3 linked regions of the Mesorhizobium shangrilense genome follow. The protein of the gene in region 3 interacts with the protein of the main gene of each other region in a pairwise test. Links are inferred from orthologs where the notes say so. Each region holds a gene or a part of one and is shown on either strand. Other genes may lie near its edges.

Region 1 (4,224 bases), 1.8 Mb from region 3 along the record:
TCGTGGTAGGGCGTGTCGGCGTCGGCCCGGAACTCGAGCATTCCGCGAGGAACATGAACCGCGCCCTTGACCTTGCCGCTTGCCTGAAGCTCGGTGGTGTCGCGCACATCGACCACGAGTGCATTCTGCTCCGCGATCAGCTTTCTTGCCTCCGAGGGCGTAATCTTCGGCACGGCAGCGTTTGCCGCCGCCATGAGTTCTTTCACGTTCGTCGCCATATCCGAGGGTCCTCCGTTTGCCGCCTAGCAGAGTTGAGCGCCAAGTCGGCCGGCAAATCAAGACGGGAATATCGCGGCCCCGACTCGACCTGACGGACCGACTTGGCCACACTGGAAGCGACTGAGTCTCGATGCGATCCCCAGCGAAGTAGCCCGAAGCATGTCTGCCGACCGACCGATCCGCGACCCGATCATGCGCGCCGCCGCCAGCGAGGCATCGGCGCCGGAGCCATCGTCGCGCCGCTTCATCCATCTGCGCGTGCATTCCGCCTATTCGCTGCTCGAAGGGGCCTTGCCGGTGGGCAAGATGATCGGTCACGCCGTCAAGGACGGCGCTCCGGCAATCGCCATCACAGATACGAACAACCTCTTCGGAGCGCTCGAATTCGCCCAGAAGGCGACAAAAGAGGGCCTGCAGCCGATCGTCGGCTGTCAGATGGACGTCCATTTCTCCGGCGATCCGGTCGGGCAGGCGCGTCACGGGCAGAGGCGGCACGGAGCCGAGCTCTCGCCGGTCGTGCTCATTGCGGCGACGGAGACCGGCTATGCCAATCTGGTCGATCTGGTCAGCCGCGCCTATCTGGACACGCCCTCCGGCGAACCGGTGCACATCACCACCGACGATCTGGGGATGGCGTCTGAAGGCCTCATCTGCTTGACCGGCGGCCCAAGGGGACCGATCGGCGCTGCGCTGCGCAGCGATCATGCCGACCTCGCCGAAAGCCGGCTGCTGACGCTGAAATCGCTTTTCGGCGACAAACTCTACGTCGAGATCGAGCGCCTCGCCGGCTACGACCGCAAACTGGAGGCGGCGACGGTCGATCTGGCCTACCGCCACGAATTGCCCCTGGTCGCCACCAACGAGGCGTTTTTCCCGTCGCGCGACAGTTTTGAGGCGCATGACGCGTTGATCGCCATCGCCGAAGGATCCGTGATCGCGGTCGACAACCGCCGCCGACTGACGCCCGACAACTATCTGAAGAGCCAGGCCGAAATGGTGGCGCTCTTCGCCGACCTGCCCGAGGCGATCGACAACACGGTCGAGATCGCCCAGCGGTGTTCCTACTATCCAAAGAAGCGCTCGCCGATCCTGCCGCGGTTCACGACGGGCGGCAGCACCGATCCGGAGGAGGCCGAAAAGGCTGAGGCCGCAGAACTGCGTCGCGCAGCCCATGAAGGCCTTGAACTGCGCTTCGCCACCCAGGGATTGAGCGCAGGTTTTACCGAAGACGACTACCGGAAGCGCCTGGATTACGAACTCGGCATCATCGAGCGCATGAAGTTCCCGGGTTACTTCCTCATCGTTTCGGACTTCATCAAATGGGCGAAGGCCCACGACATCCCGGTCGGACCGGGGCGCGGTTCGGGTGCGGGCTCGCTGGTCGCCTATGTGCTGACCATCACCGACATCGACCCGCTGCGCTTCTCGCTGCTGTTCGAGCGCTTCCTCAACCCGGACCGCGTGTCGATGCCCGACTTCGACATCGACTTCTGCCAGGACCGGCGCGAGGAAGTGATCCGCTACGTGCAGGGTCGCTACGGCCGCGAGCAGGTCGGGCAGATCATCACCTTCGGAACGCTGCAGGCGAGGGCGGTGCTGCGCGACGTCGGCCGGGTGCTGCAGATGCCGTACGGACAGGTGGATCGGCTCTGCAAGATGGTGCCGGCCAACCCCGCCAACCCGGTGAAGCTCAAGGACGCCATCGAGGCTGAGCCGCGCTTCGCGGAGGAGGCGGAGAAGGAGCCGATCGTCAATACGCTGCTCGACATGGCGCAGAAGCTGGAAGGTCTCTACCGCCACGCCTCGACCCACGCTGCCGGCATCGTGATCGGCGACCGGCCGCTGAAGCAGCTGGTGCCGATGTACCGCGATCCGCGCTCCGACATGCCGGTGACCCAGTTCAACATGAAGATGGTCGAGGAGGCGGGCCTCGTAAAATTCGACTTCCTCGGCCTCAAAACGCTGACCGTGCTCGAGACGGCGGTAAAACTCATCCGCCGGCGCGGCATCGAGATCGACCTGTCGAAACTGCCGCTCGACGACGAGAAGACCTACTCCATGCTGTCGCGCGGCGAGGTCGTCGGCGTGTTCCAGGTTGAAAGTGCGGGCATGCGCAAGGCCCTCATCGGCATGAAGCCCGACCGCATCGAGGACATCATCGCGCTGGTGGCGCTCTACCGCCCCGGCCCGATGGAGAACATCCCGACCTATAACGCGCGCAAGCACGGCGAGGAGGAGATCGCCTCGATCCACCCAAAGATCGACCACCTGGTGAAGGAGACGCAGGGCGTCATCGTCTACCAGGAGCAGGTGATGCAGATCGCGCAGGAGCTGTCCGGCTATTCGCTCGGCGAAGCCGACCTCTTGCGCCGCGCCATGGGCAAGAAGATCCGCGCCGAGATGGACAAGCAGCGCGAGCGCTTCGTCTCGGGCGCGGTCGAGCGCGGGGTCGGCAAGGCGCAGTCGGACTTCATCTTCGACCTGCTGGCGAAATTCGCCGACTACGGCTTCAACAAGTCGCACGCGGCCGCCTATGCGGTGGTGTCCTACCAGACCGCCTATCTCAAGGCGCACTATCCGGTCGAATTCCTGGCCGCGTCGATGACGCTGGATATGTCGAACACCGACAAGCTGGCCGATTTTCGCCAGGACGCGATCCGGCTCGGCATCGAGGTGGTGCCGCCCTCCGTACAGACGTCGTTCCGGTCGTTCGAGGTGGCCGAGAACAAGATCTTCTACGCGTTGGCCGCCATCAAGGGCGTCGGCGAGGCCGCCGTCGAGCACATCGTCGCCAGGCGCCAGAAACAGCCCTTTGCCAGCCTCGAGGAGTTCTGCGAGCGCATCGATCCGAAGATCGTCGGCAAGCGCGTCTTCGAGAGCCTGATCATGGCCGGTGCGTTTGATTGCTTCGGCCATGACCGGGCCGTGCTGATGGCCGGCGTGGAACGCATGATGGGGCTTGCGTCGCGCGCGCAGGAGAACGAGGCGCTCGGCATGACCGACATGTTCGGCGCGTCGTCTGCGGCCCGCTCGGAACGGCTGGTGTTCCCACCCTGTGACCCTTGGCTGCCGGCCGAACGCCTGCACAGGGAGTTCCAGGCCGTCGGCTTCTATCTGTCTGCGCATCCTCTGGACGAGTACAAGGACGTGCTCCAGAAGATGCGGGTGCAGACCTGGGCGGAGTTTTCGGCGGCCGTGAAGCGTGGCGCTTCCGCCGGCCGGCTGGCGGGAACGGTGACGTCCAAGCAGGAGCGCAAGACGCGCACCGGCAACAAGATGGGCGTCGTCAACTTCTCCGACAATTCCGGTCAGTACGAGGCCGTCATGTTCTCGGAGACGCTGGCGCAGTATCGCGACCTGTTTGAGGCGGGCAAGTCCGTGGTCATCATTGTCAAGGCCGAGGACCGCCCGGAAGGCGTCAATCTGCGCATCGAGGCGGCGCAGTCGCTGGAGGACGAGGCGAGCCGGGTGCAGAAGGCGCTGCGGATCTTCGTTCGCGATCCGAAGCCCGTGAGTGCGCTCGCGTCCCAGCTCGGTGTAAAGGGCGAGGGGCAGGTGAGCTTTGTCGTCATCAAGGACGACGCGCAGGGGGAGGTGGAGATCGCCTTGCCCGACCGATACCGCATCTCGCCGCAGGTTGCCTCGGCCATGCGGGCGGTGCCGGGCGTCGTCGAGGTGGAACTCGTCTGATCGGCAAGCGCCGGGCGCGCTCGCAGCATCCAAACCGCCTTCCGTTCGCCAACGCGATCCGTCGGCGCGATTTCAGCCCTGGCGAGGCGCTCCGTCGTTCCAAGCGAGTTCAGCCAGGAACTCGCGGGCGAGCGTTCCGTCATGCAGCGACGTCGCGACCAGGGCAGCGGTGATGCCCAAGGACGAAAGGGCGCGGATGTCGGCTTCGTTCCGCACGCCGCCGGCGGCAATAATCTCGCGGCTTCCAGCTTTTGCGGCGATTTCTTCAAGTCGGGCGAGATCGGGGCCTGAGCCCGAGCCGACCTTGGCCAGCGT
Region 2 (2,983 bases), 4.0 Mb from region 3 along the record:
TCGTCGCGGGCGATCGTCCATGCCTTGAGGTCGCGCGGGATCGGCGATGTCAGGGTCGTCAATCGGACGCTTTCACGGGCAACCGAACTCGCGCGGCACTTCGGCGGCGGCGTTTCGGCCCACGAACCGAAGGCGCTACCGGAGCTTCTCGGCGATGCCGGGCTCATCGTGAACACCACGTCGCTCGGCATGAAGGGGGTCGGCGAACTCCCCGCCGACCCCGAACTGATGCGAGACTCCGCGATCGTCACTGATCTCGTCTATGTGCCGCTGATGACGCCGTTCCTTGCGGCTGCCGAGCGGCGCGGGCTGAAGACGGTCGACGGGCTTGGCATGCTTCTGCACCAGGCCGTCCCCGGCTTCGAGCGCTGGTTCGGCAGGCGCCCGGAGGTAACCGCTGAGCTTCGCGCGACGATCGTGGCCGATCTGGATGCAGGCCGATGATCGTGCTGGGGCTTACCGGGTCGATCGGCATGGGCAAGTCGACGACCGCCAATATGTTCCGCGAGCTCGGCGTGCCGGTCCACGACTCCGACGAGGCAGTCCACAGGCTCTATGCGGGACCGGCTGCGGCCGCGATCGAAGCGGCGTTTCCTGGAACCGTGGTCGACGGTGTCGTCGATCGCGCAAAACTGACCGCCAGGGTCATCGGCAATCCCGAGGCGCTGCGCCGGCTTGAATCCATCATTCATCCGCTGGTGCGCGCCGACGCGGATGCCTTCCTTGCCCGGTATCGCGAAGCCGGCGCGCCGATGGCGGTGCTGGATATCCCGCTGCTTTTCGAGACCGGGGGCGAGCATCGCGTCGACAGGATCGTCGTGGTGACGGCGCCGCCCGAAGTCCAGCGCGAGCGCGTGCTTGCCCGGCCGGGAATGACCGAGGAGAAATTTGCGGCAATCCTCGCCAAGCAGGTTCCGGATGCCGAAAAACGGCGTCGGGCCGACTTCATCGTCGACACGGCACAAGGCATGGAACCGGCGCGACGGGCTGTCGCCGCCATCGTCCACAGCTTGCGCGGTGACAAAACAGGCTCCTGACATGTTCGGCTTGAAGTCGGCCATGGGTGAGCGTCAACTGGCGCAGGAGTGATTCGATGCGCGAGATCATATTCGATACCGAGACTACCGGCCTCGACGCCAAGGACGACCGGATCATCGAGATCGGCGCAGTCGAGCTCGTCAATCGCTTTCCCACCGGTCGGACCTTCCATCACTATATCCATCCGGAAGGTCGCGCGATCCATCCCGATGCTCAGGCAGTTCACGGCATCAGCCTGGCCGATCTTGCCGAAAAGCCGATCTTCTCCGGCGTTGCCGACGAGTTCATCGCGTTCATCGACGGCGCGAAGCTGATCGCCCACAACGCGAACTTCGACATCGGTTTCATCAACGCCGAATTTGCGCGGCTGGGATATGCGCCCGTCGAGACCGGCAGGGTGATCGACACGCTGGCGCTGGCCCGCCGCAAGCATCCGATGGGCCCGAATTCCCTGGATGCGCTTTGCAAGCGGTACGGCGTCGACAACAGCCGGCGCACCAAGCATGGCGCGCTCCTCGACTCCGAGCTTCTGGCCGAAGTCTACATCGAGCTGATCGGCGGCAAGCAGGCCGCGCTCATCCTGGAGACCGCGGCGGCAGCTGCGGCGGGTGAGGCTTTGAGCGCTGGGTTGGCGGATGTGAGCTACGTGCGGCCAGCGCCACTGCCGCCGAGACTGACGGAAGCCGAGCGCGCGGCGCACGCAAAGCTGGTTGGCGGGCTTGGTGAAAATGCCATCTGGGCGAAGCTCCAGCCGACCGTTCTCGCCGCCGAATAGCCTGCCGAAAAAAGAAAACCCGGCGCGAGGCCGGGTTTCCTGAAACCTTGTCCGAGAGGACCGGATCAGCTGACCTGAACCTTGGCCTTGGCCTGGTCCTCGGCGATCTTCTGCTGGAACATCTGCGCAAAATCGATCGGGTCGAGCATCAGCGGCGGGAAGCCGCCATTGCGCGTGGCGTCGGCGATGATCTGGCGCGCGAACGGGAAGAGCAGCCGCGGGCATTCGATGAACAGAAGCGGCAGCATGTGCTCCTGGGGAAAGCCGTCGATGCGGAAGACGCCGCCATAGACGAGTTCGACGTTGAAGAGCACGTCCTTGTCGTGGCTCGCCTTGGCGTTCAGCGTCAGGTTGACGTCGAAATCCTTGTCGGAAAGCGGGTTGGCGGCGACATTGACGTTGATGGCGATGCCCGGGGCGGTCTCGCGGCCGCGCAGGGAATTGGGGGCGCCGGGGCTCTCGAAGGAGAGGTCCTTCACATACTGAGCCAGCACGTTGAGCGAAGGCGGCGTGCCGTTGCCCTTCTTTTCCTCATTGGCCATCGGCCGAATCCTCATTGCTGGGGCTCTGCAAGCCCGATTTGAAGTGGCGGGTTGGCTAGCACGCTGCGTTCCGCCTTACAAGCGCGCCTTCGCCGCCCGTCGCGCCTCGAAAGGCGATCATTCGTCCTTGTTCAGCCGCCACGGCGAGCCCGGGTTTCCATCCCGCGAATAGTCGTCCTCGTCGAGGTCGATCACATTACCGCGACCGGCAGGCCGGCCTCCGGACCAGCGGGTCGACCCGAAGCCGCCTTCGAAGGAAGCGAAGCGGCCGGACGCCGCCAGCCGACCCTTGAGGAGGCGCCAGACGGCGGAACGGACCGCCGGGATCAAGAGCAGGATGGCGACCGCATCGGTCAGAAAACCGGGGATCAGAAGCAGCACCGCCGCGACGACGGTCATGACGGCCTTCACAAGCTGCGGCCCGGGATCGCTGCCGGCGCGCAGGTCGAGCTGGGCCCGGGCAAGGGCGCTTACGCCCTGCGTCCGCAGGAGGAACATGCCGAGGACAGCGCTGAGAAGCACCAGCCCGATGGTCGCGAGCACGCCGATCTCGCTTCCGACGAGCACGAAAGTGGCGATCTCAAGCAGCGGAAGGAGAAGAAGGATCAGCGGAATCAAAAGAGGAATA
Region 3 (3,146 bases):
CCATCGACTGCGCGCTGGTGAAGTTGCCGCCGACATTCGACGCGCTCTGCGTGCAGCCGGCAATCGCGACAAGCGCGACGAACATGGCGACTCTCGGCACAGGGCCGCGCGTCAAGCTATTCATTCCAGACTTCCGATTTCCCCGGCCGGCAGGTTCCAGCCGCTTTCGGGCGAAATCATGGCCCGAACGTGGTTAATGTTTCGGTACGATCTGTCTGGAAGGTTCGTTGACCCACGGGCACCTTTTTAGAAGTGTCCGGGATAACAAGAACTTAGGCGCGATCGCGCGCCGTTGGCCGGGCGAGGAACAAGACGCTGTGCCCCGCCATTTTTGCTGCCGGAAGGCATCGCATCCCGGCGAAGCCCGCCATAATCAGAACGGCAGCTTCATTCCGGGCGGGATGGGAAGACCCGCCGTCAGCGCCTTGGTCTTCTCCTGCATGGTCTCCTCGACCTTGACCTTGGCGTCGTTGTGCGCGGCGAGAATGAGGTCCTCGAGGATCTCGACCTCGTCCTCCTTGAAAAGGGAGGGGTCGATGTCCAGCTTCTTCATCTCGAACTTGCCGGTGAGCGTCACCCTGACGAGGCCGCCCCCGGCCTGACCGGTCGCCTCCAGCAAAGCGATCTCCTCCTGCATGGCCTGGAACTTGGCCTGCATCTCCTTCGCCTTGCCCATCAGGCCGAGAAGGTCCTTCATGTCGAACTCCTATTCGTCGTCTTCGTCCGGCTCCGGATCGGGAGCCGCGTCAGTTTCCGCGCCTTCCGATTCCGCAGCGGTCGGAATGCGCACGTCGATGATCTTGGAGCCGGGAAACTGCGACAGGATGGCGGCGACGGCGGGGTCGCTGCGCGCATCCATGAAGGCCGTCTCGCGGCGGTGGTTCTCCTCCTCGGCGAGCGTCTTGCCGCCCTCCTCGCGCGACAGCGAAACGACCCAGCGCGCGCCGGTCCAGGCCTGCAGCTTGGTGCCGAGGTCGTTGAGCAGGTTGCGCGGCGCTTCGTCGGTCAGGCTGACGTCGATGCGGCCTGGCTCGATGCGAACCGGACGCACGCAGCGCTTCACCAGAACCTTGAACGCCATGTCGCGGTTCTGGTCGGCCAGTTCGGCGATATCGGAAAGCGAACGGATGCCGCTGAACGCCGGATTCGGCAGGGCTTGCGGCGCCGGCGCCGCCGCCTGGGCCGGAGCGGCGACCGCTGCATCGGCCTCCTCGACCGGTTGCGTCTCGACAAGCCGCATGGCGGGCGCGGCGGAGCCGGCCGAGGCCATCCGCGCTTGCGAAACCGCCGAGGCCAGGCCGCCGCCATTGGACGGCGGCGCGGATGAAGGCGTCGTCGGACGCGTCGGTGCGGACGTCGCGCCGTCGGGCGCATCGTCCAGCGACTTCAGCGCCTCGTCGAGCGTCGGCAGGTCGGCGGCGTGAGCGATGCGGATCAGCACCATATCGCCGGCGCTCACCGGACGGTTCGAGGACTGCACTTCGGGAATCCCCTTGAGCAGCATCTGCCATGTCCGCGACAGCACGCGAACGGAGAGTTTTTCGGCGAATTTGACGCCGCGCCGCCGCTCCTCCTCGGAAATCGAGGAATCCTGCGCTGCATCAGGCACGAATTTCAGCCGCGTCACCAGATGGTTGAACTCGGCGAGATCGGTCAGCACCGCAGCCGGGTCGGCGCCGACATCGTATTGCGCGCGATATTCGTTGAGCGCCGCGGCGATGTCGCCGACCATCAGCTTCTCGAACAGATCGACGATGCGGGCGCGATCGGCGAGCCCCAGCATGGCCCGCACCGCCTCGGCGGTGACCTTGCCTGCGCCGTGGGCGATCGCCTGATCGAAGATCGACAGCGAATCGCGCGCCGACCCTTCGCCCGCGCGTGCGATCATGGCGAGCGCCTCATCCTCGAAATCGATCGATTCGAGAGCGGCGATATTCCTCAGGTGACCGACCAGGACGTCCGCCGGGATGCGGCGGAGGTCGAAGCGCTGGCAGCGCGACAGGATGGTGATCGGGACCTTGCGGATCTCGGTGGTGGCGAAGATGAACTTGACGTGCGGCGGCGGCTCCTCGAGCGTCTTCAGCAGGCCGTTGAAGGCCTGCGTCGAGAGCATGTGCACCTCATCGATGATGTAGACCTTGTAGCGCGCGGACACCGGCGCATAGCGAACCTGCTCGATGATCTCGCGGATGTCGTCGATGCCGGTATGCGAGGCGGCGTCCATCTCGATCACGTCGACATGGCGGCCTTCCATGATCGCCTGGCAATGCTCGCCCGGCACGGAGAGATCGACGGTCGGCTTTCTGAGGCTCTCCGTCTTGTAATTGAGAGCACGCGCGAGAATGCGGGCAGTGGTCGTTTTACCGACCCCACGAACGCCCGTCAGCATCCAGGCCTGCGCGATGCGGCCGGTCGCGAAGGCATTGGTCAGCGTCCTGACCATCGGCTCCTGGCCGATCAGTTCCGAGAAATTGGAGGGGCGGTACTTGCGCGCGAGCACGCGGTAGGCGCCGGCGGCCTTTCCCTTGTCGATGCTGCCGGCGTCGCTCATTCGCCCTGTCTCTTCCAAACGGCACGGCCCGATGCAGGACCAGAGTGTCGCCCATGACGAGACTGGCCGTCAACGTGGCGGCGCCATTTCCGCATGAAGGACGATGAGGCGGGAGGCTGGAACAATGACCCGTTCCGGGGCTCGTTAGGGCTGCTTCCTTCCGGACCTGACCCGGTTGGCGAGTGGAGCGTCCACCACCAACCTCCCGAGTCGCATATCGGCAATCTGCTTTCGAAATGCAAGAGGGCAAGACGCCAAGAAGCCCGATGACGCGAGAATCCGCCATCCGGGAAAGCCGAGGGCGAATGAATGCTTGCGGGACGCCAAACCACATTCTAGCTTCGTCGGGAGCGCAAGCATTCCTAACAAGTATTCGGACTGGAAACGCCATGCTGACGGGCAAAAAAACCGGTTTCGAACTTGACGGACGGCTGGAAGCCGACAGCGAGCACGTGATGTGGCTCGGCCTGTGCGAGTTGCGCGCGATGAACGATCGGCGCTGGCCCTGGCTGGTCCTTGTGCCCCAGCGGCCGGGCATCGAGGAGGTGCACGACCTGACGCCGCTCGACCAGGCCATGCTGACCTTCGAGACGAA

Evidence for each region.
Region 1: the proteins of PD284_RS23090 (region 3) and dnaE interact in binary tests that used the Escherichia coli proteins (3 or more experiments, as listed by UniProt). The link is inferred for Mesorhizobium shangrilense from one-to-one orthologs.
Region 2: the proteins of PD284_RS23090 (region 3) and dnaQ interact in binary tests that used the Escherichia coli proteins (3 or more experiments, as listed by UniProt). The link is inferred for Mesorhizobium shangrilense from one-to-one orthologs.

Annotation. Positions count from the first base shown.
Region 1 is NZ_JAQGPN010000001.1:2,963,314-2,967,537, forward strand. What follows is about bases 34-4,109. They hold dnaE (DNA polymerase III subunit alpha), read left to right. Parts: upstream 34-411; coding sequence 412-3,909; downstream 3,910-4,109. Other genes in these bases: PD284_RS14275 (rhodanese-like domain-containing protein), read right to left, coding at 34-218; PD284_RS14285 (HisA/HisF-related TIM barrel protein), read right to left, coding at 3,982-4,109. Outside these bases: more of PD284_RS14275, read right to left, coding at 1-33; more of PD284_RS14285, read right to left, coding at 4,110-4,224. UniProt on the Escherichia coli protein: DNA polymerase III is a complex, multichain enzyme responsible for most of the replicative synthesis in bacteria. This DNA polymerase also exhibits 3' to 5' exonuclease activity. The alpha chain is the DNA polymerase catalytic subunit.
Region 2 is NZ_JAQGPN010000001.1:739,933-742,915, reverse strand. Bases 119-2,953 are described here. They hold dnaQ (DNA polymerase III subunit epsilon), read left to right. Parts: upstream 119-1,093; coding sequence 1,094-1,813; downstream 1,814-2,953. Other genes in these bases: PD284_RS03670 (FxsA family protein), read right to left, coding at 2,473-2,953; secB (protein-export chaperone SecB), read right to left, coding at 1,879-2,355; coaE (dephospho-CoA kinase), read left to right, coding at 441-1,037; PD284_RS03690 (shikimate dehydrogenase), read left to right, coding at 119-444. Also shown: more of PD284_RS03690, read left to right, coding at 1-118; more of PD284_RS03670, read right to left, coding at 2,954-2,973. UniProt on the Escherichia coli protein: DNA polymerase III is a complex, multichain enzyme responsible for most of the replicative synthesis in bacteria. The epsilon subunit contain the editing function and is a proofreading 3'-5' exonuclease.
Region 3 is NZ_JAQGPN010000001.1:4,778,697-4,781,842, forward strand. What follows is about bases 130-3,127. They hold PD284_RS23090 (DNA polymerase III subunit gamma/tau), read right to left. Parts: upstream 2,552-3,127; coding sequence 707-2,551; downstream 130-706. Other genes in these bases: PD284_RS23085 (YbaB/EbfC family nucleoid-associated protein), read right to left, coding at 374-697; PD284_RS23100 (HIT domain-containing protein), read left to right, coding at 2,941-3,127. Outside these bases: PD284_RS23080 (cell wall hydrolase), read right to left, coding at 1-85; more of PD284_RS23100, read left to right, coding at 3,128-3,146. UniProt on the Escherichia coli protein: Part of the beta sliding clamp loading complex, which hydrolyzes ATP to load the beta clamp onto primed DNA to form the DNA replication pre-initiation complex.